Regions from separate parts of the Synechococcus sp. UW179A genome, predicted to be linked through region 1. Evidence: predicted binding sites of a transcription regulator. Region 1 holds the regulator's gene; each other region holds the start of a gene.

The links. The regulator NtcA, encoded in region 1, controls nitrogen genes in cyanobacteria. The targets are predictions, from matches to a motif close to GTANCNNNNGNTAC.
Positions count from the first base shown of each region.
Region 2: the regulator NtcA is predicted to act here: its motif matches at 3,046-3,059, upstream of DXY31_RS00950 (circularly permuted type 2 ATP-grasp protein).
Region 3: the regulator NtcA is predicted to act here: its motif matches at 3,450-3,463, upstream of DXY31_RS00910 (molybdenum cofactor guanylyltransferase).
Region 4: the regulator NtcA is predicted to act here: its motif matches at 4,330-4,343, upstream of DXY31_RS08875 (DUF4278 domain-containing protein).

Region 1 covers NZ_UCNJ01000018.1:43,712-51,074, forward strand. Annotated here, with positions in the region: gene DXY31_RS09180 (transglycosylase SLT domain-containing protein) at 1-133, shown strand, start outside; gene DXY31_RS09185 (hypothetical protein) at 95-604, opposite strand; gene DXY31_RS09190 (thioredoxin domain-containing protein) at 725-1,270, shown strand; gene thyX (FAD-dependent thymidylate synthase) at 1,338-2,063, shown strand; gene dcd (dCTP deaminase) at 2,094-2,687, opposite strand; gene DXY31_RS09205 (cob(I)yrinic acid a,c-diamide adenosyltransferase) at 2,687-3,295, opposite strand; gene rph (ribonuclease PH) at 3,439-4,164, shown strand; gene ntcA (global nitrogen regulator NtcA) at 4,240-4,974, shown strand; gene DXY31_RS09220 (DUF3084 domain-containing protein) at 5,033-6,244, shown strand; gene DXY31_RS09225 (resolvase) at 6,241-6,678, shown strand; gene DXY31_RS09230 (DUF3146 family protein) at 6,656-6,913, opposite strand; gene pth (aminoacyl-tRNA hydrolase) at 6,913-7,363, opposite strand, start outside.
Region 2 covers NZ_UCNJ01000002.1:195,729-203,091, forward strand. Annotated here, with positions in the region: gene DXY31_RS00940 (transglutaminase family protein) at 1-497, opposite strand, end outside; gene DXY31_RS00945 (alpha-E domain-containing protein) at 470-1,465, opposite strand; gene DXY31_RS00950 (circularly permuted type 2 ATP-grasp protein) at 1,459-2,934, opposite strand; gene DXY31_RS00960 (DUF4278 domain-containing protein) at 3,348-3,515, opposite strand; gene DXY31_RS00965 (sodium:solute symporter family protein) at 4,047-5,477, shown strand; gene DXY31_RS16615 (hypothetical protein) at 5,480-5,623, shown strand; gene DXY31_RS00970 (aspartate carbamoyltransferase) at 5,825-6,916, shown strand; gene asnB (asparagine synthase (glutamine-hydrolyzing)) at 6,926-7,363, shown strand, end outside.
Region 3 covers NZ_UCNJ01000002.1:186,408-193,770, forward strand. Annotated here, with positions in the region: gene DXY31_RS00900 (molybdopterin oxidoreductase family protein) at 1-1,682, opposite strand, end outside; gene DXY31_RS00905 (MFS transporter) at 1,763-3,331, opposite strand; gene DXY31_RS00910 (molybdenum cofactor guanylyltransferase) at 3,588-4,172, shown strand; gene DXY31_RS00915 (GTP 3',8-cyclase MoaA) at 4,169-5,212, shown strand; gene DXY31_RS00920 (DUF5672 family protein) at 5,431-6,366, opposite strand; gene DXY31_RS00925 (hypothetical protein) at 6,990-7,363, shown strand, end outside.
Region 4 covers NZ_UCNJ01000017.1:68,473-75,835, reverse strand. Annotated here, with positions in the region: gene DXY31_RS17695 (hypothetical protein) at 15-149, shown strand; gene DXY31_RS08905 (hypothetical protein) at 502-705, opposite strand; gene DXY31_RS08900 (hypothetical protein) at 941-1,420, opposite strand; gene DXY31_RS08885 (reprolysin-like metallopeptidase) at 2,177-2,887, shown strand; gene DXY31_RS08880 (hypothetical protein) at 3,217-3,516, opposite strand; gene DXY31_RS08875 (DUF4278 domain-containing protein) at 4,074-4,244, opposite strand; gene DXY31_RS08870 (hypothetical protein) at 4,365-4,619, opposite strand; gene DXY31_RS08865 (hypothetical protein) at 4,730-5,026, opposite strand; gene DXY31_RS08860 (hypothetical protein) at 5,026-5,283, opposite strand; gene DXY31_RS08855 (SDR family oxidoreductase) at 5,413-6,147, shown strand; gene DXY31_RS08850 (hypothetical protein) at 6,209-7,189, shown strand; gene dnaG (DNA primase) at 7,141-7,363, opposite strand, start outside.

The sequences.
Region 1 (7,363 bases):
CCCTGAGTTGTGGGTCGAACGCATTCCATACCCTGAAACCCGTCTTTACACCAAGAAAGTGCTCGGCAATCTCTGGGCTTATCTGAACAACAGCTCAGGCAACGATCTCAGCACTGATGGCTGCACCGAGTGAAGTCGGGGGGTTGGGCAGGTCATGCCCGATCCAGATGCCGGCGATCACGATTACCGCAAGCCAGAACGCCATCAACTGCGGAGGGGGAACCACTTTGATGCGGCTCAGGTCAAGGCGTGCCAGCAGGGTGGCGGACCCCAGAATCAGCACATCCGACAACAGACTCAGACTGAGAACGTAGAGGCCAACAGTGATCAACAGTGTGAGAGTGACCACCAAACTGAGCACTCGACTGGACGCCATCAGCATTGAAAGCTGACGGAGCAGTAGATCGGGCATGGTGCAAATCACAACCACCACCACCGCCTGGATCAGCTCGAGAGCCCAGAACGTGCTCACCGAAATCGAATGGGCCTCGGCCAGCCAGGCCTCCTGGATCGCCCAGTGATGGCCGAGGAACAGCGACACCACGAACAGAACGATCAGCAGCGGGGCCCGAAGCGGTAGCAAGAGAAAACGCAAGACGGGCATCGGCTTGGGGCAGATTCGCGGCGGACAAACGTCGATTAACGACGCGATCATCTGCGGTCAGACGCTAGCAACAGCAAGCGGTTTGTCCTGTCAGAGTGGTGTCATTGATGTCAGTCCAGGATGACCGACAGCGCTTCAAACTCCAGCCTCACCACACTTCAGAAAATTCTGTTGCTGGTTTCAGCCCTGGTGTTGGCTGTCGGCCTTTTCCTGGTGCGCAACGGCGGTTCGATCGAATCGCCGCTTGATCAGCTCGCCCGACGTTCACTGTCTCCGGAAGTGGCTCTCAGCAACGGTCGACCCACGATCCTCGAGTTCTATGCCGACTGGTGCGAGGTCTGCCGGGAGATGGCTCCAGCGATGCTGGAGGTTGAGCAACGCCACAGTGCCGATCTGGACGTGGTTCTCGTCAACATCGACAATCCGCGCTGGCTTGACCTGACGGCTCGCTACGACGTGACTGGAATTCCTCAGCTCAACCTGTTCTCTTCAGACGGCACAATGCGAGGCCGCTCGCTCGGAGGGCGTAGTGAAGCCGAGCTGGATTCGATCGCCAATGCCTTGTTGGACGGCGGCCCACTTCCAGCTCTGTCCGGCGTAGGCAGCACAAGTCCTCTTCCGGAGGCTGCCTCGGTGGATTCCGCCGGTCCACGAAGCCACTCATAACTCCGGTCAATACTGACTGGGGAGGCGATGATCGACCGACACCCCGTACCCGAAACCTCAAAACCTCATGGATTCCCGCTTCCGGGTCGAACTGATCGCCGCCACGCCCAATCCCCAGCAGAGCGTGTATGCCGGCATGCACCAGGACTACAGCGAGGGATTCGTGGTGATGGAACGCGATCAGTGGCCGAACGAAACGAGAGCTGGGGAAATTTGCATCAAACGATTGCTGGGTGGCATGAAAGGACATTACGGACCACTGGAACATGCCCAGATCGTGCTGAACGTGGGCTGGTTTCCTCACTCGGTGATGCAGCAAGCCAGAACGCACCGGGTGGGCGTGAGCTTCGATGTGCAATCGATGCGTTATACCGGCGAGCGCATCTGCCGAGCTGCTGATGGGGAACTGGATCTTGAGGAAGTGTTCTATCTGCGTCCGGTGGGGGAGTATCGAGACCGGCTTGGCAAGAAATACACCTATGCATTCGAACACAGATTGATCGATCTGAAACTCTGCCAACAGGCAGCGGAGCGCTATCGCGATCTGTTACGCGAAGGCTTTTCTGAAGAGCATGCCCGAGGCATCCTGCCGTTTGACTACCGACAGCACTTTGTTGTCAGTTTCAGTCTGCGAGCCTTCCTTCACTTCCTGGATCTGCGTTCCAAACTTGATGCGCAACAGGAAATCAGAGAGCTCTGTGACCTGATGTGGCCGCATCTCCAGAGCTGGGCACCTGAGTTTGCTGACTGGTACGAAAAAAACCGCCTACACAAGGCGCGATTGGCGCCCTGACGAAGAGGCGATATCCATATCTTGTCGGCCTTAAACCTTGGCTAATGTCACTTGTTCAGGTTGATGCTGATATTTGCCCTGGCGATCGCTGTAGGTGGTGTCACAAGGATCACCTTCAAAGAACAGCAGCTGGCAGATGCCTTCATTGGCATAGATGCGGCAGTCAGCTCCTGAGCTATTGCTGAATTCAAGCGTGAGATGCCCCTCCCAGCTGGCCTCAGCAGGTGTGGTGTTCACGATGATCCCTAGTCGTGCATAAGTGCTCTTGCCGAGACAGATCACAGTGATGTTCGGCGGTACCTTCATCTTTTCTAGAGCCACGCCCAAGCCATAGGAATGGGCCGGAAGGATGAAGTAGTCACCATCGTCATCATGGTGAAGCTCTGTGGGTTCAAGGTTTCCAGGATTGAACCGTTTGGGGTTCATCACTGTTCCAGGAACATGCTTAAAAATCAGAAATTCCCGAGGCGATAAACGCAGGTCATAGCCGTAGGAGGAACATCCAAAGCTGAGAACAGGTGCAAGCTTCTGTTCAGGGTCCAGATGACGAATCAAGCCCCTCTGAAAGGGTTCAAGCATGCCGGCTGCAGCCTGTTCAGTGATCCAACGATCGTTCTTAAGCATCAGAAACCCCTACGCAGTTCCGTCACTTGATCTGCCAGGCCCATAAGAGATTCCGGAATCGACGGTCCTGTGATGATCACATCCATAGAACCAGGGCGTGCATCAAGGCTGTCACGCACGTCAGCTTCGTTCAGATAGCCGAGTGCAATGGCCAAACCGAGTTCATCTAGAACCAACTGATCGAGATCCCCACTAGCCAGGTGGCGGCGACAGATCTGCCAGACCGCCTGAACAGCATCCACTGTCGTGGATTCAGATGAGCTGGCCGGGTCCGAAAGACAACCCATCACCGCCGGCCTCATCCAGACCATGCGATCACAGAGGGTAATTGCCGCATCAGGCCCCTGAGCAACTCCACCCTTGAGAAACTGCATCACTGCAACACGGCTGCCAAGCCCAGCGGAACGCAGGGCCTGACTAAGCACCGTGCCAAAACTGCCTCGATAGGGGGCTGTATGCACCTGCAACTGCCCTTCAGGGGCCACCAGATGCAGGGGCTGATGAGGCTGGAGCGAGGGCAAGGGATGCAAGCCTGCACGATTGAGAGCCCGTTGATCGGCATCGCTCTGTTCGCTGGAGCGATGGCTGGGGCTCAGGCTGGCTGTCATCTCAGTCGCTTCCGTCGTAACTGAATCCAATCGACCCAGCGGAATTCGAATCTAGCGGCGAAAATGCAAATCACAATCCCTTTGACACCATCCCTGGTGTCTCTACGCCAACTGGCAGGCTCAAGATCCCGATCCTTTGCCCCATGAGCGAGACCCAGCGCAACGATGGTCGCCAACCCGCCGATCTCAGGACCTTCTCCGTCGACTGGGATCCCATGGGCTTCGCTCTGAGCTCCGTCATCGTTCGCACCGGACGCACCACCGTGCTTTGCAGCATCTGCCAGGAAGATGGCGTCCCACGCTGGCGACGTGATCAGGGCCTGGGCTGGCTCAGTGCTGAATACCGTCTTCTGCCGGGATCCACCCCTGATCGTCAGCGCAGGGAACTCATGAAATTGTCAGGACGAACCCAGGAGATCCAACGCCTGATCGGCCGCAGCCTGCGAGCCGCAATCGACATGGAGGCTCTGGGAGAAAACACACTGCTAATCGACTGCGATGTGATTCAAGCGGATGCTGGAACTCGGACTGCGGCAATCACTGGTGCATGGCTCGCCCTGCAGAAGGCCTGCGAACGGCTGCTTGCACAAGGCCGCATCAGCAGCAATCCTGTTGTCAACCAAGTGGCAGCGGTCTCTGTGGGCCTGATCGAGGGGCATCCCCTGCTCGATCTGGACTACAGCGAAGACAGTCGGGCCGATGTGGATCTCAATGTGGTGATGAACAACGCTGGCGATCTGCTGGAGCTGCAAGGCACTGCGGAGGGTGCGCCATTCAGTCGCCAGCAGCTCAACAGCCTTCTGGACCTTGCCGAACCAGGGCTCAAGCAACTCATGGCTGCACAGCTGAATGCACTCCATAAAGACTGAGCCAGGAGAACCGTGTGCGTTGCTACAGGGTGACAACGCATCGCTCCGTAACTTCCCGGAATTGATGCGTTGGTCATGGCCGAAGTAATGCGCGGCTTCAGTCGGACTGCTCCCCAACCTGGGCGATCCACAGAGACAAGCCTGACCAATGCGCCCAACCCCGCCAGCCGAACCCTGCTGGAAGTGATCCGTGATCTGGATGGCGCCAGCACCGAAATGGTGGAGCGGAACAAGACGATCTTTTTCCCTGGCGACCCCGCCGAGCGCGTTTATCTGATCCGACGAGGGGCCGTGCGTCTGTCGAGGGTGTACGAGTCGGGAGAAGAGATCACCGTTGCCCTGCTGAGAGAGAACAGCCTGTTCGGCGTGCTCTCACTACTCACCGGGCATCGCTCCGATCGCTTTTATCACTCCGTGGCATTCACCAGAGTCGAGATGGTGACAGCACCGGCGAGCTCAGTGCGCCAGGCAATCGAAGCGGACACCAGCGTGGGACTGCTTCTACTGCAGGGTCTCTCCAGCCGAATTCTGCAGACCGAGACCATGATCGAAACCCTCACACACCGGGATATGTCCTCCCGGTTGGTGAGCTTTCTGCTTGTCCTCTGCAGAGACTTCGGCATGCCTGGGGCCCAGGGCATCACCATTGACCTGCGTTTGTCTCACCAGGCCATCGCTGAAGCGATCGGATCCACGCGTGTCACGATCACGCGACTGCTTGGCGATTTGCGCAATTCAGGTCTGGTCGAAATTGACCGCAAGAAAATCACCGTTCTGGATCCGATTGCGCTGGCCAAACGTTTCAGTTAATTCCTCGACAGGTGAAGATGGGCAGCACCTCAGCGGCCTGCCGCATGTTTGAACGTCCGTGACCGGGTGGCTTCTGCTGCTGTCCCTGTTGATCCTTGGGGGAGTGCTCTCGACCCTTGGTGATCGACTGGGCTCAAGGGTCGGCAAGGCTCGGCTGAGCCTTTTTGGGCTTCGCCCACGTCAAACCGCTGTGGTGATCACAGTGCTAACGGGGAGCCTGATCAGTGCCCTATCGCTGGGTCTGATGCTGCTGGTGAGCCGTCAGCTGCGCGTTGGCCTCTTTGAACTCAACGACTTGGAAGCACGACTGCGCAGCAGCCGCTCCGATCTGAAAGGAAGCCGCAGGGCTCAACAAAAGGCCCGTCAACAACTCGAGCAGGCTCGCGCCGATGAAATCAAAGCCAGGAAGATCCTGGCTGATGCCCAGGCACGGGCCGGTGAGCTGCGCAGCACACTTCAACCGCTGCAGGAACAGACGCGCCGACTTGAGGCGGAACGACAGAGACTCAGCCAAGACGTGCGCAACCGCGATGCGGAAATCCAGCGCACGGACGATGAACTTCGGGCGGTGCGCGAACGCATCAGCTCCGGCGAAGCGGAGCTCCAGCAACTAGAGGAAAACCTGCTGGCACTACGGCGTGGCGATGTGGCCATCAGCAGTGGCCAGCCACTGGCCACCGTCACGCTCAAGCTGGATCGTCCTGATCAAGCCCGCCAAGTGATTGACCAGGTGCTGCGGGAAGCCAATCTGCAGGCCTATCAGAAAGTTCTGCCTGGACAGGCGCCTGATCGCCAGATCATCCTCGTGCCCCGCCAGGACATTGAAAGGCTGGAAACAGCCATCCGAAAACCAGGCACCTGGGTGGTGCTGCTGCGCTCAGCGGCCAATGTGCTGCGTGGTGAGCGCGTGGTTTACGCCTTCCCGGATGTTCGACCCAATGTGGCCATCACCATTGAGGGAGAAGTTCTGGCCAAAACCACTCTTGCCAGCCAGGACACCAGTCCTGAAGCGGTGCGAAACCGCATCAACCTGCTGCTGGCGTCCACCCTTGCAGAGGTACGCCGACGGGGATCGCTCAGCCAAGGACTTCAATTCAATGCCAATGGCGTCAACTCGCTTGCCCGGGAGCTGACCGAACGCAGTGGTGGACGGGTTGAACTCGAAGCGGTGGCCGTGCGGCGCAGTGAAACCGCCGATCCCATTGCCATCGAGCTGCGTCCGAGCCGCCGGCTGCGCCCAACATCGACGCGCCAGGACGTCACCCCATGAGCCGGATCGTCTCGGTTGACCCTGGACGCAACAAATGCGGCCTGGTCTTGGTTGATTGCGACAGGGACTGCGTCATCGAAGGGCGAGTGGTGGCAACAGAGGATGTGCTGGACACCCTTCAGTGCTGGAAGCAGATCGCACCTATTGAAGGCATGGTGCTGGGGAATGGCACAGCCAGCGACGGCTTGAGAGAACAGCTTCCTCAAGATCTTCCCGTGAAGCTGGTGGATGAGCGCGGCACCACACTTCGGGCACGCAAGCGGTACTGGCAGCTCTGGCCTCCAAAGGGATGGCGGCGATTGATCCCCCAAGGCCTGCTGCTACCGCCCACCGAACTGGATGCTCTGGCAGCCCTGGTGATTCTTGAATCCGAGCTCGGTCGCGAGATCCTTTGGCCTGGACCAGCACCACTTAGAAACGAGCTCTCACGGTAAAGCTGTAGTCGCCGCCGGCTTCCAGCCTGTAGTCGGATTTCACAAGGAAACGAAGCAACGCGTCCTGAATCAGCGCTCTGCCCAGGGAAGGCTCCACGCTCAGCTCACCCCGGTCAAACAACCAGTGAAATGTCCAAGTAAAACCGCCGGCCTGAACCTCTCCCTGCAGACATTTGTCTCGGAAGCTGTGCTGGTGCACCCGGAGATGAGCTGTGGTGACAGGCAGGCGCGCCATCAGGCCGGTTCGCCATCAGCAGCAGGCGCCAGATTCACTGCATTGATGGCGTTTCCAGCCCGATCCAGGCCTTGTCGCTGAATGTGATCGAGGCCGGACAACACTTCCCGAAGCACGTCCTGGAGCAGAGGTTCCTCAGCACGGTTGAACTGACCGAGAACATGGGAGACCGTGCGAGCACGACGTTCCTCTGGATTACGACCGGGAGCGCCGATACCAATGCGAAGTCGGGCGAATTCCTGTGTGCCGAGGTGCTGAATGGTGCTCTTCAAACCGTTATGTCCACCTGCACCACCCCGCGCGCGCAGACGCAACCGTCCGAGCGGCAGGTCCATGTCATCGACGAGCACGATCAACTGGTGAATCCCTAGATCAAACCAATCCAGCGCTGCACGGATCGAACGCCCACTGTCGTTCATGTAAGTCTGTGGCATCAGCAGCCTGAGTCGA
Region 2 (7,363 bases), on a different contig from region 1:
CCAACATGCCGTTGTGTATACATGACTCGCTCCTGAATCAGCTCCAGCAAATGGTTGAGAAAAGCCAGCATCTGCTGGTTGCTACCCATCAATGCCTCTTGAGTTAGGTCGATGGCAGAGGGTTCATGCTGTCCATTGGGCAGCCAACCCTCGAGTGCTCCCAGTAGGTCAACATTCAGTTGGCCACGTGGAAAGGGCAACGGTGGCTCGAGGTCGTTAAAGCAGAGTTCCAGCGATGGCGCCGGGCGGGTCTCTACACGACTTCGGGCTTCGAAACACAATTGGTTGGTGCTGCCGGCAAAGTGGAGTCGCTGGACCTCATCGCCACTGGCAGTGAGCACCTCTCGTTGCAAATGTGGCTCGGGCAAAACGATGAGTTCATGGTCCAGCAGTGTCTGGAAACCTTGTCCTCGGGGCTTTAGGCAGAGTCGGTGATCGCCGAGGTTGACCGGCGCCTCGTAGCGATAGCTCAGGCGGTGAATGATGAAAGCGCGCATGCCGATTCAGATGATGTGCGAGGAAAGTCAGCGCTCATGAAATAGCGCTCCTCGATGAGGCAGTGGAGCCGATTGAGGTCCTGCTGCAGTTGATCGATCGCTTCGTGAAGACCACCTTCGATGAGGGAGTCGATTCGGACATAGCTCCAGCGGGCAAGCAGTTGACCACGCAAACAATCCAGGTCATCCGGTTGCCTCGCGACCGGTTGGGCTTGGATCTGTTGCAACGTGTCGCTGATGCCTTGCAGGCAGAACCGAACCGATCGCGGAAAGATTGGATCGAGCAGCAAGAATTGGGCGACGGATATTGGTGTGATTCCCTTCTGCATGCTTTGTCGATACATCTGATAAGCCCCGGCGGTGCGTAGCAGCGTGATCCACTGCAGCTCGTCGAGCACCCCTCCGATTTCTTCGGGCATGGGCAACAGCAGGAAGTACTTCACATCGAGGATCCGAGAGGTTTTGTCCGCTCGTTCCATGAGTCGTCCCAGCTGGCTGAACAACCAGCTCAGATCGCGGCTCAGCGTGGCATCAGTGATGCCATAAAAGATTTGGCAGCCGCGTCGGATGATCCTCAATTGTTCCTGCGGTGGTTCTTCCCAGATGGTTTCGCCCTTCAGCAGGCTCCAGTGAAGGTCATTGATCTGCTCCCACATCTCCGTGGTAATGACGTCGCGGATTTGCCGAGCGTTCTCGCGAGCCATGGCGATGCAGCTCACAATGCTGTTGCGGTTGTCTTGATCCAGGAGCAGGAAGTGGATGACATCCTTGGATGATCCAGATGGATAAGTCTTGTCGAAGCTGCGGCGGTCGCCGGTGGCATCCACCAAAGGCAGCCACGGTTCGGCGCTGCCTGGAGGGCAGTCGAGAGCCATCGATTCGCTGACCTCGAGAAAGCGCGAGATGTTCTCGGCTCGTTCGAGATAGCGATTGATCCAGTAAAGCGAGTCGGCAACCCGGCTCAGCACAGCACGGCCTCCTTTTTCTGCTCGGTTGTGACCAGCTGCTCATCCAGAATCCAGGTGTCCTTGCAGCCGCCACCTTGGGAGGAATTCACCACCAGAGAACCTCGCTTTAGAGCAACACGGGTGAGTCCACCTGGACTAACCCAATTGCTTTTCCCACGCAGCACGTAAGGGCGAAGATCCACATGACATGGGTAAAGTTCACCTTCGCTGAGCGATGGCACGGTGGAGAGTTGAAGCGTTGGCTGGGCGATGAAGTTGCGTGGATTCTCCCTGATCTTCGAATCGAAGTCGGCCAATTCTGAGCGGCTTGCCTGCGGCCCGATCAGCATCCCGTAGCCCCCTGCTTCAGCAACAGATTTCACCACTAGTTGTTCAAGGTTGTCGAGGACGAACTGGCGATCCTCTGGGCGCGCGCACAGATAGGTGTGGACGTTCTCGATGATTGGCTCCTCACCGAGGTAGTAGCGAATCATTGCCGGCACATGGGCATAGATGAGCTTGTCATCGGCAACCCCTGTTCCAGGTGCATTGGCGATGGAGACCCTGCCCTGACGCAGCACATCCATGAGGCCGGAGACTCCCAGCATGGAGTCCCTACGAAAAACGCTTGGATCGAGGAAGTCGTCGTCGATGCGGCGATAGATCACATCGACCCGTGTGCGACCGTTTGTGCTGCGCATCCAAACACTGTTGTCCTCGCAGATCAGATCCCGTCCTTCCACCAATGGGATTCCCATCTGCTGGGCCAGGTAGCTGTGCTCGAAGTAAGCACTGTTCAAAACCCCAGGAGTGAGGATCACAACCTGTGGTGAATCGCTCCAGGGAGCCAGGTCCTGAAGGGTTCGAAACAGGTGGGACGGGTAATCCTCAATGGGCTTGACGGTGCGCCCCTCGAACAGGCTGGGGAAAAGGCGTTTCATGACCCGTCTGTTTTCTAGGAAATAGGCAACGCCTGACGGACAGCGCAAGTTGTCTTCCAGTACACGCCAGTGGCCGTTGCCATCGCGAATCAGGTCTAGGCCTGAGATGTGGCACCAACGATTGAACGGAAGTTCAATCCCTTGCATCTGTGGGAGCCAGCCTGATGAACTCTCCACGTCCTCGCGGTCGATGACGCCGTCACGAATGATCAGCTGTGACCCATAGACGTCGGCGAGGAAGCAGTCGATTGCCTCCAGTCTCTGGAGCAGTCCCTGCTCCAGGGCTTTCCACTCGCTAAGGGCAATCAGCCGAGGCAGGGGATCGAATGGAAGAATCCGTTCGCTTCCCTCCTGGCCAGAGTCATTGAGGCGAAATGTGGCCCCAAGCCGGCGCAGCAAGTTGCTTGCAGAGGCATGGTTGCGTTTCAGTTCCGGCAGTCCGATCTGTCCCAATGAACTCAGCAGGGGGGCCAGATTCTTGCGGGGACTTGCTGTACCACTGCAGAAATATTCGTCGTAGCCGACCGATGGTCTGTAGTCGGTGAACATTCCTTAAAGGCAGGTTTACTTCATCCAAGAGCTCGCTTTAGCCACTTCTTGTGACTGTTGCTACGGATTCTTGTTGAGGGTGATCTGATCTCCAAAGATCGCAAAATTTGTGTAGTGCTCGGTACTCAATTCGCTGATTTGGACTTGATCAGTAGATCACCGAGAGCTGACAAAGAGTTTTCAGCTGTTGGAACAAAAAGACAGCTGATGATCCTGAAAGAGGATGCTGAATAGTTGCCTTCTGTTTGTGCTTGCAGCAGGAGAACTTCCTGGGGCTTGAAAGGGATCAGTTGCAAGCCTTGTTCGGTCTCCCGTTGAGCCACCTCAGCTGTGTTCCAAGCAGAAACAGAGCCTGAAGCACTCAGCTATTACTCTTTGATTGAATGAAAAGAGTCGATTGCGAGTCGATTGGCTCAGTGGCTGTAAGCCACTCCCCGGTATTTCAGCTGGACCACCATCGGACGAGCTTCTGCTTGACGTGTCTGATAAGTCTGCCGCCGATAGGTGAGTTGAAGGGCTGGTTTTTTTACACAATCTTTATGTTGAGCGTAGGTGTGGCCGCGATAGAGAAGCGTGCTCATGATCAGTTCCCCGAAGCAAGCTCAGGTCCCCGTTCCATGGCCTGAGTCGTCCTGCGCCTTTCCATTAGGAGAGGTGAACGTTGTGTAGCAACGGCTACTGATTCAGCTTATGGCTGTCGACTTTCTGAGGGTGTTCGGCGTGTTACCAGTTCAGAAAAGTTTTGGATTTTGTTGTCGATGAAATCGAGTGCCGGCTGCTGATTTGATTTTCTAGAGCTTCGTCGACCGTCCCCTGCACGTTGTGCTCAAGCTGTTCAGGTTTCAGTGATGGCAGCTGGTGATCGTCAGATGTTCATTGGCGATTGGTCAAATGCTGGTCATGTGTGGATGACCAAGCTCCAACCACTTGGCCGCTTGGTGAGCAGGCCTCTGGGCTCTTTGCTTATCTGGTCATGAGCAGAGAACGACATCATCAATGAATGAGTTGCTTTGGGCGAGGCTGATCTTTGCGCTGGGTGCAGTGGTCACGGCCGCCACTGTTGTGATGATCCTTCAAGGACATCTTCACTGGCGCAATAAAGGGAAGCGCGCATGACTCTCAATTCCACTCCATTCCTCGCACCAGGCTTTGCATGGGGTTTGGTTGTGATCTTCTCGGTGCTTTGGATCGCGCTTGGCATCGCTTGGGGTCGTCGCGGTAAAGGTGATGCTGACGAGTACATGTTGGCTGGCCGCAACATCGGCTTGGCCTTGAGCACGGCCACCCTGATGGCGTCCTGGGTGACCGGTAACACAACACTGTTGGCGCCGGAATTCGGCTATCGCACTGGTCTCTGGGGCATGTTCAGCTACGCCCTTGCTGGCCTCGGACTGATCCTATTTGCACCTCTGGCGCTGCGAATTAAGCAGCTGATGCCTAATGGACGGACTAGCGGTGATTTCATCCGTTTGCGATATGGCCGGATGGCGTGGTGGGTGTTCATGTTGATCACCGCGATTTACACCTTTGGTTTCCTGATGACTCAGGCGATGGGAGCTGGTCTGCTACTCCAGGCCCTCTCGGGGTTTGATTACCACATTGGAATGTTCGTGGTGATTGGGGTGGCCACGATGTACACACTCTTCGGAGGAATGCGCGCAGTGATTGGCACCGATTTCATTCAATCGTTGCTGATCATGGTGCTGCTTGCTGTCGTTGCCGTACTCGCTTTTCGACTTTTTCCCATGCCTGAGGTGCACAGCCAATTGATGGAGTATCACCCGGATCGCCTCAATTTGCTCCTGCCCGCGGGTTTGTTGATTGCCTGGAATTCTGCGTTGTTTTCGATGGGTGAGGTGTTTCACAACAACATTTGGTGGTCCCGAGTCTTCGCGAGTCGTCGCAGTGTGGTGATGAACTCTTTTCTGTTGGGTGGGTTGGCTTGGATGAGTGTTCCGTTGGTGACCGGCTCCATTGGCTTGGTGGCTTTGGCTCGTGAGCTACCGCTGGAACAGGTCAACATGGTTTTTCCTGTAATGGCGGCTGATTTGCTAGGGGCTGGTGGAGCTGCTCTGGTGTTTGTGGTGGTCTTTGCTTCGCTGACCTCCACCCTCGACTCACTGCTGGCTTCCACGGCGGATCTACTGGCCGAGGATGTCTATTTTCGGCTGTTGAGACCTCAGGCCACCGATGTTCAGTTGAAGCATGCGGCCAAGTTGATGGTCGTTGGCTTAGCGCTGGTCACGCTTCTGTTGTCATGGCCACGGCTTGATTCGCTGGCATCGGTTCTTTTTTTCACTGGGTCATTGGTGGCGTCGACGGTGTGGCCTGTGGCCTGTGGTTTGTATTGGCGTTCTGCGAATGCGAATGCGGCCATTGCAGCCATGCTCTCGGGCAGCATCGTCGGATTGCTTGCTTACAACCTGATCGCTCCTTACTGCGCGGCAGTGTTTTCGGCAGCGCTTTCAGCTTTGGTCATGGTGATCGGCAGTCGCTACTGCTCGGAACGGTTTGATTTCGCACTGCTCGAGGAGGAAGCATGACCATGGTTTCCAACCTCTTGGCTGTGTTGATCGATGCCACTTGGTTCAGCATTGTTTTGCTTGGTAGCCAGGTTGCTTTGGTCCTGTCCGTGATCGTGCTCTTGTTGATCTGGTTGGTGGAGTGGAGAGGTGGCCGGCTCTGGTAAGTGTTTACAACGAACAAAAACCGATGTTTTTGTATTGAGTCGAACTTTTTATCGGGTTTTCTGGTTAAGAAGTTCGTTTAGGTGTGGACGGAGAAATGTTGGATTGGTTACCGATAGAGGATTGGCAGCCTTACGACGCGCGCTGATTGGCAAACAGCGTGTGAATGCTTTTCTGCAATGACGCATAACCCTCTTGCACTCTTGGATGAGCTGAAGGATCCGATTCGGTTCAAGCCGTTGGGTCCGGATGTTTTCGGCAGAACCCACCCTCAGGAACTCCTTGCTGCCATCGCCGAAGATGGTGAACCACTGCTGGACCTGGTGAATCAGCATGTTGTCTCGATTCAAGCTTTTCGCTCGAAAACGCTGCTTCAGCTTTTTCGACTTGCTGCCAAGTACGAGAGCAATCCAGATCGTTATTGCCGGCACAACACCCCGCTGACGGGAAAGATCTTGATCAATGCTTTCTACGAGCCAAGCACGCGGACACGTTTGTCCTTCGATAGCGCATGGCATCGTCTTGGTGGTGATTCGATCAACATCACCGACCGCAGCACCACAGGCATCGCCAAGGGTGAATCCTTGGAGGATGTTGCGCATATGTTCAACAATTACGGCGATTGTGTCGTGCTGAGAGATGGCAACCCGCATGCGGTCTATGCGATGAGCTCAACCCTGCGTATTCCAATCATCAACGCAGGCAATGGCATTGATGAGCATCCAACGCAGGCCATGGCTGACCTGTACACCATTTTTAAATGGCGTCCTTCTCTTGCCAAGCCTTCAGTGCCTGCCTCGGATCGCATTCGTATTGGCATTATTGGTTTGCCATCAAGGATGCGCACTGTGCGCTCACTTCTGCGGATCCTGGCCAAATTTCCTGAAGCAGTTGAGGAGGTGGTGGTCATCCATGCTGCTGATCTCGATTCAAGTACTTCTGTCTTCGACCCTGATCAACTTGAAGAGTTGGTGACGGCAGGACTCAATGTTCGCGTCAGCACTGACTTACATAGGGAGATTCCAGAGCTTGATGTGATTTATATCAATGCAATTTCATGGGTGGGTGACACCTATGAGGTGCACGGAAAGGGTTTCCGTCTTACTCGAGACATGCCCTACAAGCCTGAAGCGATTGTGCTCCACCCCCTCGCTCGTGGTCCTGAATTGTGTACGAGCCTCGATGACACCGCTCACAACTGGTATTTCAGCCAGGCTCGTGGAGCAGTGTTCCTGCGAATGGCCCTACTGACCTGCATGGTCAATCGGGCTGAACGGGTTATGGACGTCGTCTGAATCAATCTTATGTGCGGAATCGGTGGCGTTTTCAATGCCAGAAGGCATCAGTCAGTTGATCGACAACTGCTCGTCAACATGGCAGCTATTCAGGCCCATCGTGGTCCTGATGGATATGGAGTCGAGTGCCTTGATGAGATGGGGGTTGGTTTTTGCCATGCTCGCCTCTCGATCATTGATCTGAATGAATCGCGGGCCCGCCAGCCATTCCTCACGTCTGATGGCCAGGTGCTGATGGCTCACAACGGCGAGTTCTATGACTTTCAGCGCATCCGTGCTGATCTCACTGCTCAGGGAGTTCACTTCAGCACTAAGAGCGATTCGGAGATTTTGCTGCGGATGTATCAGATGCAGGGTCTTGAACGCACCCTGCCATTGCTGAGAGGCGAATTTGCCTTTGCTTTGTTTGATCGTGAACAGGATTGTCTTTATCTCGTAAGGGATCGT
Region 3 (7,363 bases), on a different contig from region 1:
TGTGTCGGATCGTGGCCGAGGGGGAATGGCCATTGCTGGGGACCATGGGCCTCCAGTAGTTCGTGGCTCAGGCCTGACACGTCACAGACACGACTCTTGGTGAGAGCGGCAAATTCTGCATACACCTCCGCTGATGTGTCATAACTGAACTGATCGACGAAACCTAGGCGACGTCCTAGCTCTGCGAAGACCTCCCAGTCGGGTCGGCTGTCGCCATGGCGGGGTCGAAATGCTGGACAGAGCGTCACGCGACGCTCTGAATTGGTCATTGCGCCTGATTTCTCGCTCCACTGCGATGCAGGCAGCAGGAGATGCGCGTAGTGAGACGTTTCTGTGTCGGCGTAGGCTTCGCTCACCACCACGAGAGGGCAGCGTTCCATAGCTGCTTTCACCCGCTCTAGATCAGGCATGCTCACAAGGGGGTTCGTGGCAGCGACCCACCAGAGATCCAGCTCACCCCGCTCCATCGCTTCCACTTGCTGCCAGGCGCTCAGCCCTGGTTTCGCAGCGATTGATCCCGATGCAAATCCCCAGGCCTGCTCCACTTCAGTGCGATGGTCCTGGTTGGTCACCAGCCTGTAGCCAGGAAGTAGGTGGGCCAGGCCTCCCGCTTCGCGGCCGCCCATGGCATTGGGCTGGCCTGTCAGTGAAAAGGGCCCAGCACCGGGTTTACCGATTTCACCGGTGAGCAAATGCAGGTTGATCAATCCACTCACCACGGCCGTGCCTTCCCTGCGCTGGTTCACGCCCATGGACCAGAGGCTGAGGATCCCTTCTTTTCGGCTCCAGAGCCTGCCAACTTCTCGAAGTTGCTGTTCCGTGATCCCGCAGAGTTTGGCGGTCTCCTCAGCTGTCCAGGTATTGATGGTTTTGGCGTAGGCCGAGAATCCTTCTGTGGCGGCATCGATGAAATCGCTGTCGAAGCCGTTGTCTTCAATCACGAGTCGAGCCAGCCCGTGGAGTAGGGCGAGATCGGTGCCAGGGGCAATCGCTAGATGATGGTCGGCAACCTTGGCCGTGTCTGTGCAACGAGGGTCCACCACAACGATGCTGAGGCTCTTGGGATCACGTTTTTTGCGTTTGAGCAGGCGCTGGAACAGCACGGGATGGCATTCGGCGGTGTTCGTGCCGATCAGGAATGCCATGGAACAGTGATCGAGATCCTCGTAGCAACAGGGAGGACCGTCCGAGCCAAGGCTGCGGGTATACCCGGCAACGGCTGAACTCATGCAGAGGCGTGAATTGGCATCAAAATTGTTGGTGCCCAGAGCTCCTTTTAAAAACTTCTGGGCCATGTAGTAGTCCTCGGTATGGAACTGGCCGGAGCCGTACATGGCGATGGCATCGGCACCTTTGCCACTGAGGGTGCTGCGAATCCGCCCTGCTAGTAGGTCAAAGGCACTGTCCCAGCTGATCGGTTGGAAATCATCATTGAATGTCGGCCGGTAGAGGGGCTGAGTGAGCCTTCCCTTAGCCAGGGTCTCTCCCACGGTGGCCCCTTTGATGCAGACCTGTCCCAGGTTCGATGGATGATGCTTGTTGCCACGCGCGGTCCACATCGGGTTACCTTCGCTATCCCGTTTTACGGATTTTCCGGCCTCTCCCGGTGGCATCAGTTCCAGACCGCAACCCACGCCGCAGTACGGGCATTGACTTTGAATGCTCATGCAGGGACTGGTCATCAAGGGAGTTCGATGGAATGAAAGATCCCCGATGCAGACAGCACCAGGGATCCGTGATCTCAGTCGAGAGTGCTGATGGTTCAGCGAGCCATCGCAGGTGAGGATTGGGAGGGACTTTCACCTTCATGCAACTCAGCGAAGGATCCTTTGGGTTCCTTGAGGAAAAAGAAGCAGAAGAAAGCCACGATCAGTCCTGCGATTCCCAGAATCTGGAAAAAGGTGCTGTTGGAGGCTGCAATCACCTCAGGGGAAGGATCTTTCCCTCCACCCATCCAAAGCGGCAGCAGGCTGAAGATGGTGAGGTAAGTCACGGCGCCGACGTTGCCGTAGGCACCAACCAGGCCTGCCACCTGACCCGTGACGCGACGCTTCACTAGCGGTACGAGGGCAAATGTTGCGCCTTCCCCGGATTGAACGAAGAAGGAAGCAAGCATGGTGATCACCACAGCAATGAAGATGCCTGTGGAACCACTGAAAGTGCCAGGTTTGATCAGGCTCATCACCAGATAGCCGATGCCCAGTCCTGCCGTGAGGAAGCCCATGGTGTTTTTTCGGCTGCCGAGCTTGTCGGAGATCAGACCACCGGCGGGACGAGCGACCAGATTCACGAAGGCGAAACAAGAGGCCAAGATTCCCGCTGTTGCCTTCGGTAGGTCGAATGTGGTTTCAAAGAAAGTAGGAAGCATGGAAACCACAGCCAGTTCGGAACCGAAGTTCACGATGTAGGTGAGTTCGAGAATGGCGACCTGGCGGAACTCATAACGATCCTCTTTCGGATACACCTTGGTTCCCATGATCAATTCACGGTTGGTTCGGATGATTCCCCAGGTTTGGAAGATGAACCAGATGAGTACAGCAAGCAGGGCCAGTGGATAAGTTCCAGCGTTCAAGAATCCAACTTTCTGAAGTCTCCAGCAAAGAACACAGAGGATTGCGGCGAAGGGAACATTCATGCCGAGCAGCCCCCAGAAATCCCTCATTGAAGTAACTTCAAGGCCTGCAGTCCTCTCAGGACGTTGATACTCCTTGCCTGGCGGGGTGTCGCTGACGTTGAAGAAGTAGATCACTCCGTAAACGGCGGAGATAATTCCTGTTAAAGCAATCGCTCCTCGCCAGTTCAGGGTGGCGCCAGTCGGCAGCTCAAATCCCCCGGAGAAGGAGAGAAACCCAGCCAGTGCAACAAGGCTCAGTGCCGAGAAGGCGGAGCCGAAGTTGCCCCAGCCGCCGTAAATACCCTCTGCCAGACCAATCTCTTTGGGAGGGAACCATTCGGCCACCATGCGGATGCCGATCACGAAGCCGGCGCCTACGATTGAGAGCAGCAGACGGGACACCACTAGTTGATTGAAATCCTGTGCTGATGCAAACATCAGGCAGGGAATCACCGAGAAAACCAGAAGGGTGGAATAGGTGAGTCGAGGACCAAATTTATCCAGCAACATGCCTATCAGCACACGGGCTGGGATGGTGAGAGCAACGTTGCAGATTGCAACTGTACGGATCTGGCCAACGGTCAGGCCAAGATCCGCTTTCACTGTTGTGGCCAGAGGCGCCAGGTTGAACCAAACGACAAAAGTTAAAAAGAATGCAAACCAGGTGAGATGGAGTGTTCGATATCTCCCCTGGAATGACCAGAGTTCGCCAAGCATGGGGTTTGTTGGTGTGGAGAATCAAACCCCGGTGTCGAAACGAAGGCACTCAGGATTTCAAAATGCGGCGCTCATGCAGACCGCCAGATAATTGCACCATTTGGCGGCTACATGAATCGTTGCATTGGCTACAAAATTGCAGCGTTGAGGTCTCAATGCCAATCGAGTTCGTGGGTGACCCAAGTCTTTTTAGTAGTCGTTGTAACTGCAATGTCGTTGGCTTGAGGTGTTACCAAGGCTCAAGATCTTCGGTCCTATGACTCGTCGTCTTCTGGGCGTTGTTCTTGCCGGTGGTGCCAGTCGTCGCATGGGTGCCGACAAGGCCCTGCTGACCCATCCAGATGGATCGAGCTGGCTGGAGGCTCAAGTGCGGCTGGTGCGCTCAGCGGGTCTTGAGGTCTGTGTGATGACAGGTCATGGCACGCATCACGCGCTGCTCAGCACTTGTAAGGGAGTGACTGTTCAAGGGGAGCCCTGGCAGCCTGCAGGTCCCCTCTGGGCTTTGAGTTGTGTTCTGCATGATCGTGATGATGAAGCGTTGCTCACACTGCCTGTGGATATGCCAGGCCTACGTCTGGATGCATTGCAGCAACTGATCCTTCGCTGGAGACAGCGGCAAGCCAGGGCGCTTGTTGCGGATGACGGCTCCAGGCTCCAGCACCTCTTTGGGATTTATCCGTGCGGTGTCTTGTTTCGCAAGGCGCTTGATGATGAGCTGACGGAGGGGAAGGGCCGTTGGTGTGGCTGGCTTGAGCGCATTCCTTATGACACGGTGAAACTTCCTCCTGATCAGCTGGTCAATGTCAATCGGCCCCTTGATCTGTCAGCGTTGACCGGATGATTACCGCATTCCCCCCAATTGACCAGCGGGCTCGAACGCTTGGGGTGCTGCGGATGTCGCTCACGGCCCGCTGCAATCTGGCTTGTCCCTATTGCTGCCCTGATGCTGTGGATCCCCCGGGCTTGCTCAGTCTTGAGCAGCAATTGCGCCTGATCAGGGTTGCTTCCAGGCTGGGAGCTCACACCCTTCGGCTCACTGGAGGGGAACCGTTGCTGAGTGATCGGTTGCTTCCCCTGCTTGAGCAGGTGGCCTTGGGGCGTGCCACTCCTGGAGACCCTTTGCAAGGTTTGCGGCAGGTTGCACTCACCAGCAACGGTGTGTTGCTGACGGAGCAACGGGCGCGTGCACTTCGCTCTGCTGGCCTCGAACGGATCACCATCAGTCTCGATGCGGTCGAGGCCGCAGTGGTGGCGCGTATGGCTGGTTTGAGCGGGGGGGAACTTGCCGGAGCCCGTCTGATTCAGCAGGTGTTGGCGGGTCTTGAGGCAGCTCGTTCTGCCGGATTTGACCCTGCTTCTGGGGCCCTGAAGCTCAATGCTGTGATCCAGCGGGGCGTCAACGACGATCAGTTGATTCCTTTGGCGATGTTGGCGCGTCAGCAAGGGCTGGAGCTGCGCTTGATCGAATACATGGATGTGGGTAATCGCAACGGCTGGGCCATGGAGCAGGTTCTGCCTGCCGCCGTGATGATTGAGCGCATCAGCCGCCATTGGCCGTTGTCGTCTCTCGGGCGCTCCCCTGGTGGCACCGCCCTGCGCTGGCGTTATCGCGATAACGTCGCAGCCATTGGTGTGATTGCCTCAATCAGTGAGCCGTTTTGCGGAGACTGCAACCGACTGCGCATCACCGCTGATGGGCAAGCTTTCACATGTTTGTTTGCATCCCGTGGAACAGATCTGAAACCGGCCCTGACCAGTGACGACGAGCTGCAGCGAGCGATCTGCTCTCTCTGGCAGCAGAGGCTCGACCAGTACAGCGAAGAGGGACGGTCCGCCTCCGGGAGCGCAGCTCACGCAGAGATGGCTTATCTGGGTGGCTGAACCGCTGTCGAAGCCACCGTTTCAGCAGAGAAAGCTCGACCAAAGAGTGCAGAGTTCGGGCTTGGATCCGGCCCATTGATGATGGTCTCACTAACCCCGCCGAAGCTGAGAAAGTCATCGAGCATGGTGAGTCATTCACTTTTTATCATGGTTGAGCTGGAGAGTGATGTGATCGTGCTGCGATTGTTGGCCAGCGACGTCATCAATTGATTTGTTTTTTAATTCTGTGTCCTGGTTGTCGATGCTTCGACTAGTGCCATGACGTGTTTGCAATGCTCTTCATAAAGAGCAGCGCAGTCCCTTGCATCGATGTATCGCCATGCTGCATGGGCTCCGCATGTGCCCCGATACTCCGTTTCGCAACAAAAGCTTTCCACAATCTCCGGTGGAGCAATAGCACGACTATGGGAGTTAATGTGCTGTGCAAAAAAGATGTCCTCAGCTTCATCCGAAGGGGATTCGTTGGAGTGTTTGATGCATATCTCAGCCATAAGCTTTGGATTCCTGATGCTTAATCCACCATTGCCGTTGATTAGTCCGTCAGGTACGGAATTGCAATAGATGCGAGATTCTATAGTTGCTTCAATTCGATTAAATGTGTTTGAATATCTTGGAAATGAATGCGAGTCATAGCGGTTTTTAGCCCAAGGAGATCCTACATAGTCGTATTTAAAATACTCAAAATCAACTGGCTTGATGAGTAAAGTGTCGGTTTGAAAGATAAGAATTTTATCGTGATCGAGGCTTTGCCAGAAATTGGCGTCTTTCAAAAGTTGATTGTATCCGTTCCAGCCAAATTCAGAATCAGTTTGCTCAAGGCAATTGATTTTCACGAATGGTTCGAGATCCTTGAATAAGGTCCTCATGGCATCCAGTGCCTGGGAAGTCGTGTAAACAGACACTTGCCATCGTCCCATCCCCATCAACAAAGTATTGAGAACGGAGGCTCTTAATTGGGATGTCGCTCGATCATCAATGATGATTGCTACAATGTTCTCTTTGGACCAACTCTCCGCAAGCATATTTATATCTTCGGTCGGTTTGTTTTGTATTGATCGAACCCAAGGCTCGAGAAACTGCATCTGGATGATTTGGCAGTGAGCTTGGAAAGCATTTACGCGGTATAGTTCTAGACTTTTTAAGCGTGAGGGCATGGTGAATCTTCGAGCTAACGTGGACTATTAATCAAGTTTAGCCTGTATCGAAAAGATATTCTTTTCGTGCGCTGATTCTCTGACTCGATCACATCTCAGGGAGTAGTGATTGCCTGGGTTTCTCGATTTAAAAATGTTTCAAGATCTCGCATTGTGGCCGATCTAGCACTTGTCAAGCATAGTTCTTTGCAAGTGTTCAATTGGTCCTTTGCAGTTGAGTCGTATAGCCATTTTCCATTATCCTGGGCGATTGGTGGATGTCAATAATCCATTTGGTAAGGATATCGCTAACGCAGCCTTATAAAGAGCTTTGGTGCGTTGGGGAAATTTCGACAGAGTTTATATCTTTAACCAGATTAATGTTTTTTCAGATGATCTTCGCGAGGATTTCATGCTCTTGATCTCGAGAGTACTGATATTCGTTCAGTGCCAGGAAGTGAGACCGAAGCACTTAGATCGTCGGGAATTTTGCTTCTTGGTCAACCCTATCTCAGTGAGCTTGACTGGTTGAGACGATCTCAATGTTTAGATTACGAATTGAGTCTTGCCGGGTTGATTCATACGGTTGCATCAGCTCAGATACGCGAGCGCGTTGGTCATTCGTTGTTTTCGCCTGTTCAGGTATGGGATGCCTTGATCTGCATATCATCGTGGTGCAGGATAATGTTCGGCGTCTTTTTGATGCCTATGAAGAATACGCTTTTGAACGTTTTGGAGGTCGTTGCGTTCAACGCCCTCAGTTGCCACTGATTCCTTTGGCAGTCGACCTGCTCGAAGTCTCTTCTGATGTGTCGGCAGATTTTGCTTCTGCGCTCACAGCAAAAATACAGATTGAGTTCGACGATATTGTGGTTTTGTGGGTAGGAAGACTGTCCTTTTTTGAAAAGACATTTCCTCAGAGCACGTTTCTTGCACTTAAAAAAGCAGTATCCGAGACATCTAAGAATCTGCATTTTTTACCGGTAGGCTTGTTTCTTTGGGGTGATGATGATTTTGT
Region 4 (7,363 bases), on a different contig from region 1:
CTTCCTTCGATTGAATGACGGGATCACGCAGCGCAACGGATAGAACTGTTCGCCGTAGCCCCTTGGTCAACGACAAACTTGCTCAAGCATGGCTGACCCGACTGATCCGGATGGCGGTGAAAACCAGTCAGCAGTTGTTCCATCACTGAAATGCGCCCTCGTTCGTCCTGCATCACAATCGGCTTCGACTTTCCAGACATTTCCATCAGACGATCGGTGCTGAAAAAAGACTGGTGAGATGACCCTCACAGATTCACAACGATTCTCGTAGCAACTCACATCCACCCAACGTGTCATATTCCTCGCTTCAGCAGGAAGAAGAGTGCATATCGGCAGAGCTAAAAAACTGAAAACCAAAAGCCTTGTCATTGTGATCTCACGTGTGGTCTACTGTTACATAGCTGTATATCAAGGCGGTGACGCCAAGGCCCAAGGACGGCAAAAACCCCGCACTTGGCGGGGCTTGCGTTTTGGAGATTGACTCGAATATTCAGTTAAAAATCAACGCGACAACTCTCTGATGACGACGTCTGTACTGTCTCCAATGCTTGAGCCAAAAAGCTTGCCCAAAATATTGAGCGGACCGAGAGGAGTAAATCCAATGGCAACGTCAACGAATGTTCCTGCGGAGACACCACCTTGGGCTGCTTTGAGTTGATCGTCAGTCAGTTCAATGATTTGGTCTTGGATGTTGAGTGAAGTCATGGTTTTGAAGTGAGTGAGTTGAGTGTGTGAGTTGTGTTGGGGGTGCTCCCCCTCGACTCCTTCAAGATCACAGCCCTTCTGGTGAACCCCACTGCACAGCTCTGGTGAAACACACGCGAAGTTCTAGTGAGCCTCTGGTGAATGGATCAGGACTTAGTTACCACTTAGGCGGGCATCGCTTCAAGCCAACTGAATTCTGCATGGTCTGGCGAGCTGAGTACTACCCCTGCATTAATTACGAAAGGGATGTCACCAGTCCCTTTGAATCTCCTATCTCGACGGTAAATCGTCCCCAGCGCTTTCCATAATCGACAATATTGAAAAACTCGTTGTTTGATCTTCCTTTAAAGTAAGCCATAGTTAGCTCATCATTTCCGGCGGCGGATGGAAATCTTGATTTCATCAATCCATTTTTCATAAGCTCCCAACGACCAACCTCCTCTCGGCCATCATGCATCCTTAAATAAGCTGCACCCTTTGGCTCCAAGTAAAGAGAATACTCGTCCCCATCTTGCAAAACACCAACTAGCGTGTTGCCTACCACCAGGATTTCAATTTCGCTCGAATCAAGTTGTTTTGTTTCTTCTGTTAGTAAAATCGAATTAGCCTCCAGGGATTGCTCCGCTGACGTTGTATTGGCGATCAGAGGTAGCGACATGCCCACGGCCATTCCTCCAGCGATCAAGTTACGCCGAGAAACATTTTTGTGATCCATGGCATGAGAGATTTTCTTTAAGCCTTAGCATGCTTTCACGCTGAATGACTGTCAACAAGTGGGCGGTCCTTATTCGGCACCGGTAAAGTCTGGCCACCATTCGAATCAAACCGACGGCTGATTGATCTGCTGCATGCTGATTCCCTAGGGCCAGCACCTCGACCTGGCCGGCTGCGTGTCGTTGACCAGTGAGCAGGAGCTGGGTGCTGCCATGTTGGCTATGGCCGCGTGCCTGCATCTCCTCCAGAAGAACCTGCTGATCGATTCCTGGACAGACAACGGCCCACTGCTTTGGAAGCAGTTACCGTCTGCGTTTGCAAATAACCGTTGTGGCCACGAAATTGCAAACCAGAATGCAAACTCATGACTGACTTGGATCCCTAAAGGCCAGTCACAGCAAGCATTTACGAACGAAGACTCATCTGCCTTTCAAGCAGTCGATCTTTCGCTTGATGGTCGGGTTTCAGACGGGTGGTTCAGATGTCGATCTCCGGCCCTTGAAGCAGAGTCTTGGCGCGATGGATCTCAAATCTCTTCAGACTTCAAGGATGCCCAATATGGGCAGACCACTGGTCGAAAGGCACGCGCCGAAGAACGGCGTCGGTTGGTTGATAAACTCCCGGGAAAAGATGGTCTGCAGCTTCTAGACTCGGTTAAGGCTAAGTATAATCAATTCGTGTTTGCCAGATACTTCTTGAGACTGGTCTGCTTTTTAGTTGTCGCTTCATTTTTTTGGAAATCTGAGCAAGATTCACGATGAAGAGATGGACGTTATTCACTGCAGCTTGTTTTGGGCTGGTGGGACCTCTGCCAGCTCTCGCTGAATATTGTGACAACCAACCAACAGCTCGGGCTCTTATCGCCCCATGGAATGCTGCAGACCAGGATTTCCTTGGTGGACGCACATCAATCAGCTACTTCTTTGAAATGCGGAGACGTCGCTATCAAGTGGTGTATGGCAATGCCAAAGGAGAAATTGCACCTGGCTCCCCATGGCAAATTATCGAATCAGATCCTTTCTATGATGAAGAAAAGGCACTAGGCATCGAGCTCATTAAGGCCACCGATCGCTTGATCAGTCTTGATTTCAGGGAAGTTCGGCGTGCCCAAGATGCTGACCTAGTCATTCTGGGATACTGCGATAAGAACGACGGAAAAGAGGGGGCTGTTGCTCAGAATACCGATGGTACTCAATACATCATGATTTTAAATGGGTGTCGTGGAATAGCTACAGGCCAAGAAGATCCCGTCTGGTTATTCCTGCACGAATTTGGCCATGCTCTTGGCCTTGAACATCCTTTTTCTGATGTAGATGGGGATTGTCTCTATGACAACCAGCCTTTTTCAAGTGCATCGGCGCATGCTGGGATGACAGTGATGGCCTACAAACCACGGCCTGGAAGTCCTCCTCAGTTTTTTACTGATTACGACATTGCTGTACTGCGGAGAATCTGGGGGCCGGAATAAGGGAGGTGCTAGCGCGATCAATGCGGTACTAGATCTATCAGATGTTGATTAAGGTTCAGAGATAACATGCCAACCTCACACGCGTAGTGGGTGGTCGTGGAGCCCAGGCCATGACGCAAAGATGGTCAGCCCGTGGTCAGACGAATGCTCAGGCATAACGTCATCGAGGTATGGGAAACCATACTGAAGGCAGGTGGCTGTAAACAGTGTCATTTCAGTTGGTGATGACGTTTTATCGAGAAAAACTCGTGGGAAGAGGAATCCCAATCAAAGCGAATCGATGACTAGCCATGGAAAGGTTGCTTAATTGCTGTACGTGAACTCATGAATCACCAACCGCAATACCCAACAAGCCAGTCATAAGCATCGACACGTGATAACCCTCGGTACTCCATCGGCCAGCTTTCAGTTGCGTTGCAGGGGCCCACGACCTCAGCTCCATCATTCCAGTAAATACCTAAGAACACCTCTCCTCTCCCGTAAACACCTCTACAGACATTGGCAACCCTGTCGGCTCCATCGATCACCGATTCGCATTGATCATCCCGCCAGTCATCTCCAGGTTCCCAAGCATTGGCGGGCATTGCATTAGTGAGAATGCAAATCAAGCCCAAGGCAACGTTTTTCATGGGGTCGAGCCTTGCTGGTTTATGTGATTCAACTCTTGTTTTAACACCTTTCGCATCAGTATTTCATCTGCACATACAGCTCCACCCAATCCACCGCATTGACTCCACCGGTGAGGAGCTACCCGTATCGTTGACGCGTGGCAGAGCTCTCCTCAATTGAATGGAACTTCTCGTATCCACGAAGCTGGACCCGTGGCCATGTTCCAAAATTTCCACTTTTGCTTGAGCACGTGCTTTTATTAGCGGCAATAGATCCCAGCTCCAGATCAAGCTCTGTAATCGCTGACTGGAACTGTCCAACAGGTAATGTATTCTTTTCAAATAACTTTTACGGGCTAATCTTGCTTGAATTAATGTCTGCCATCTTGCTAGACAATTCAATAATTGAATCAGCTTTGCTGCCATTTTGATGTGGTCTGCAAAGTCCCAAATCACAACACCATGACAAAGTCAGTTTGATCTAATCCAGCTCAAATGCGCTCAGTCGGAGCAAGCATCAGATTAAGAGCAAAAAAAAGCCTCGCCGAAACGAGGCTTTGTATCCAAGCGATCTTGGATCATCTGGCGTAGGAGACACCGCGATAAGCAAGTTGGGGGTGTAGATCCCGCGCTGCCTGCTTGCGACGGGCGTTGTAGTGCTCGTGCCGGTAGGTGAGTTCAACACTCTGCTTTTCAACAGCAGTGTGATGAGGGGCGTAGGTCTGACCTCTGTAGATAAGAGCTGTCATGGATGGTTCCTCGAAGCAAGTTCAGGTCCCCGTTCCTTGGCCTGAATCGAACTGCGCCTCTCTGGATGAGAGGTGAACGTTATTGGTAGCTGTCGCTACAGACTGTTTATAAGACAACCGTCAAGGGTTTGGTCGTTCAACTGGATACAAAAAGGCATCCTTCACCCCAAGACAGGGGCTCTGCTGTTCTGCTGAGTGGCTTTTCAGCTCAGACGCTGTTCTGTTCAAAAGTGGGGATAAGCGTTCGCCAACCCCCACACCGCCAACGCAGTAATACAGGCAAAGGTCATCGCAGCCCAGGCGGCGGTAGTGGAGCTGGAGCTTTTCGACAGTGGAAGCTGGATTTTGCGTGCCATCACGTGGATGTTGATTCATCTCCGTAGTGGCTCAATCACGCCCTGCTCGCCAGTGATATCTGTGAGCCCTAACCATTCACCATCAAAATTCCTATGGCAACTGCTTTTGGGAAGCTTTCCAGCCTCTGTTCAAACAGGGCAAACCAATTGCACCGCATTTGATCTGGAAGAAAACAAGAGCACAAAATGATCCCCATGGCCATTCAACCCGGTTTGCTCACGCAGCAAATCAGTACTGGCAAGAGCCAGGCCACAGGTTTCGCAGAACAACACCGGCAACGTTGCAGCACTGCCCTGCATGGCCTGAAGATCCAAAGCCTGCCGAACTGCACGCTGCGAACGCTCCAGACCGAGTCGCTCCACAAGAGCAGGCCAAAGGTCGTTCACTGGAGCGCTAGCCGCAAAATCAACTGAGGGATGGGACATCAGACAGGCAGCTGTTCGATCGCCACCACAATCATCTGTGGTGAGACCTCGATGACCTCAAGAGGATCCTGGTTATCGAGGTAAGCCTCGAATGATGAAAAACGCTCAATCCTAGGAGCCGCCTCCTTCACGGAACAGGCAGCAATCCAATCGTTGTCATCCGGTTTGACGGCCACATAGGCCTGCAAAGCCTCCTCCAAATTCCCGCCATCGCCAATGCCCTCCCCATTCCAGAACGCTTCAAAGAATTCAGACATCGGATCGGGAAGCGAGCCTGTTGATCATGACTCCGACCTGGGTCACTGCACAGTGCCTTCAGGCTCAAGAATAGACATTGAAGGACGAGCAGAAGGGTGCAAAATTCACTGTTTAGGCTTGATGATCAGGTGGCTCTGATCACAGGATGCCGGCGTGGAATCGGACTCGCTATGGCGGATGCACTGGCCGAAGCTGGAGCAGACATTATTGGCATCAGCGCATCACTCAACTCAGACAGCAGTGAGGTGGGAGACGCAGTTCGTAAGCGTGGACGAAGGTTTTCTGGTTTTCGCTGCGACCTCAGCGACCGCCATGCCGTCGACCTCGTTCTAGACCAGGTTCTCAGCCAACATCCGGTCATTGACGTGTTGGTCAACAACGCAGGCATCGTGCACCGATCACCGGCGGAGGAACACAGCGACGGGCTCTGGGACATGGTGCTCGAGGTCAACCTCAGTGCAGCGTTCAGAGTGAGTCGTCGGATCGGAACAACAATGCTGGCTCGAGGCAAGGGAAGCATCATTTCCACCACCTCCGTGCTCAGTGATCAGGGTGGATTGAATGTGGCTAGCTATGCCGCTAGCAAAGCGGGCCTGGCCAACCTCACTCGCTCATTGGCGAATGAATGGGCGGGACGCGGCGTGAGGGTGAATGCCATCGCACCCGGGTACGTGAAAACGGAAATGACGACGGTATTGCAGTCGGATCCAATCAGATCCAGGCAGATTCTGGAACGCATCCCCGCCGGTCGCTTGGGATCACCTGATGACCTGCGCGGACCGGTGGTGTTTTTAGCCAGTGAGGCATCGCGCTACGTGCATGGCGAGACACTGGTCGTCGATGGCGGCTGGATGGGTCGCTGAGATCTCAGGAGAGCGTTTAGCTGCGACATGGCTAGACACGGGTCAGCGAAGTCGGTAGCCCATGCAGACGCTGGAGGAGTATTGCAGGAGGTTCAAACAGGCAGACGCCATCTGGCCGGATCTGCCAATGGCCGCGGATGAACGGCAACAGTGGTGGGAGCGCTGGCTTGCGGACCGGGACGCTACAGGATGTTGGGATGATCTCCGTCGGCTCTTGCCGCAGCTGTTATTACAACCAGGAATCGACGTTCGCAGCAGCGATGCCTATCAACGACTGGTGATGAGGGGTGAGCCAGCACAGGCTGAAGACCTCAAGCATGCGCCGGTCCTACGTGACCCGTCAGGAATAACGATCACCATTGCGCAGCATCCAACCGGTGCCGTTCCAGTGCTGACCTTCCGCAACCAGGAGGATTTCATGCTGGCAGTGCGCTGTCTGGCTCACCGCTGTGAAGCGGTTCCGATTCAGCCCACTGTGCACGCTCAGGCGATTTCAGGGCTGATCCACTGGGGTTTGATCCGCGAGTTAGGCGTGCAGGCGCGATGCCAGATCCTCCTGTTACACCGGTCTCCCTACGCCTCCCTATCGGTGGAAACGATTCCAGGTGAGCTACCAATGGAACGCTGGCTGGACCTTTCCCAGACCTGGCGATTAGAGCATGAACTCACCCATATCGCCTGCCGCAGGCTTGTAGGTGAGATGCGCATCAATCTGTACGACGAAATCGTCGCCGATGCCATGGGGATGACGGCAGCGCTTGGGTACTTTGATGCCGATCTGTTCCGGAGAGGTCTGGGCCTCTCGATCGAGGGAGTCCCAGCAACGGAGGCCAGGGCCCATGTTTACGTCTCAACGCTTGAACCGAGTCAACATCAGCAGGCCTTTGAGCTCACACTGCAACGTGCTGGCGAACTGGAAAAACTGCTGAAAGAGCAGCGCTGGCCAGGGCACTCAATGGCGTTATTGGGACGACTGGTCCGCGGGCAGCTAACTCAACCGTTGACAGAAGCTGCAGGGGTGGAGCTGGTGTCCGAGGCGTAACCAGCACAGCGCTGTTGATCGAGATGTTGGATATGGCGACGCTCGCTGTAGTACAGCTCCTGAAAACGCAGGGCTTCAGCGTTGAGGTCTTCGAACATGGCGTGAATACGCTGCTCCATATCGACTTCGATCTCAGCAGCCGGAGCTGACTGCTCATCTTTCTCCTGCTCAATC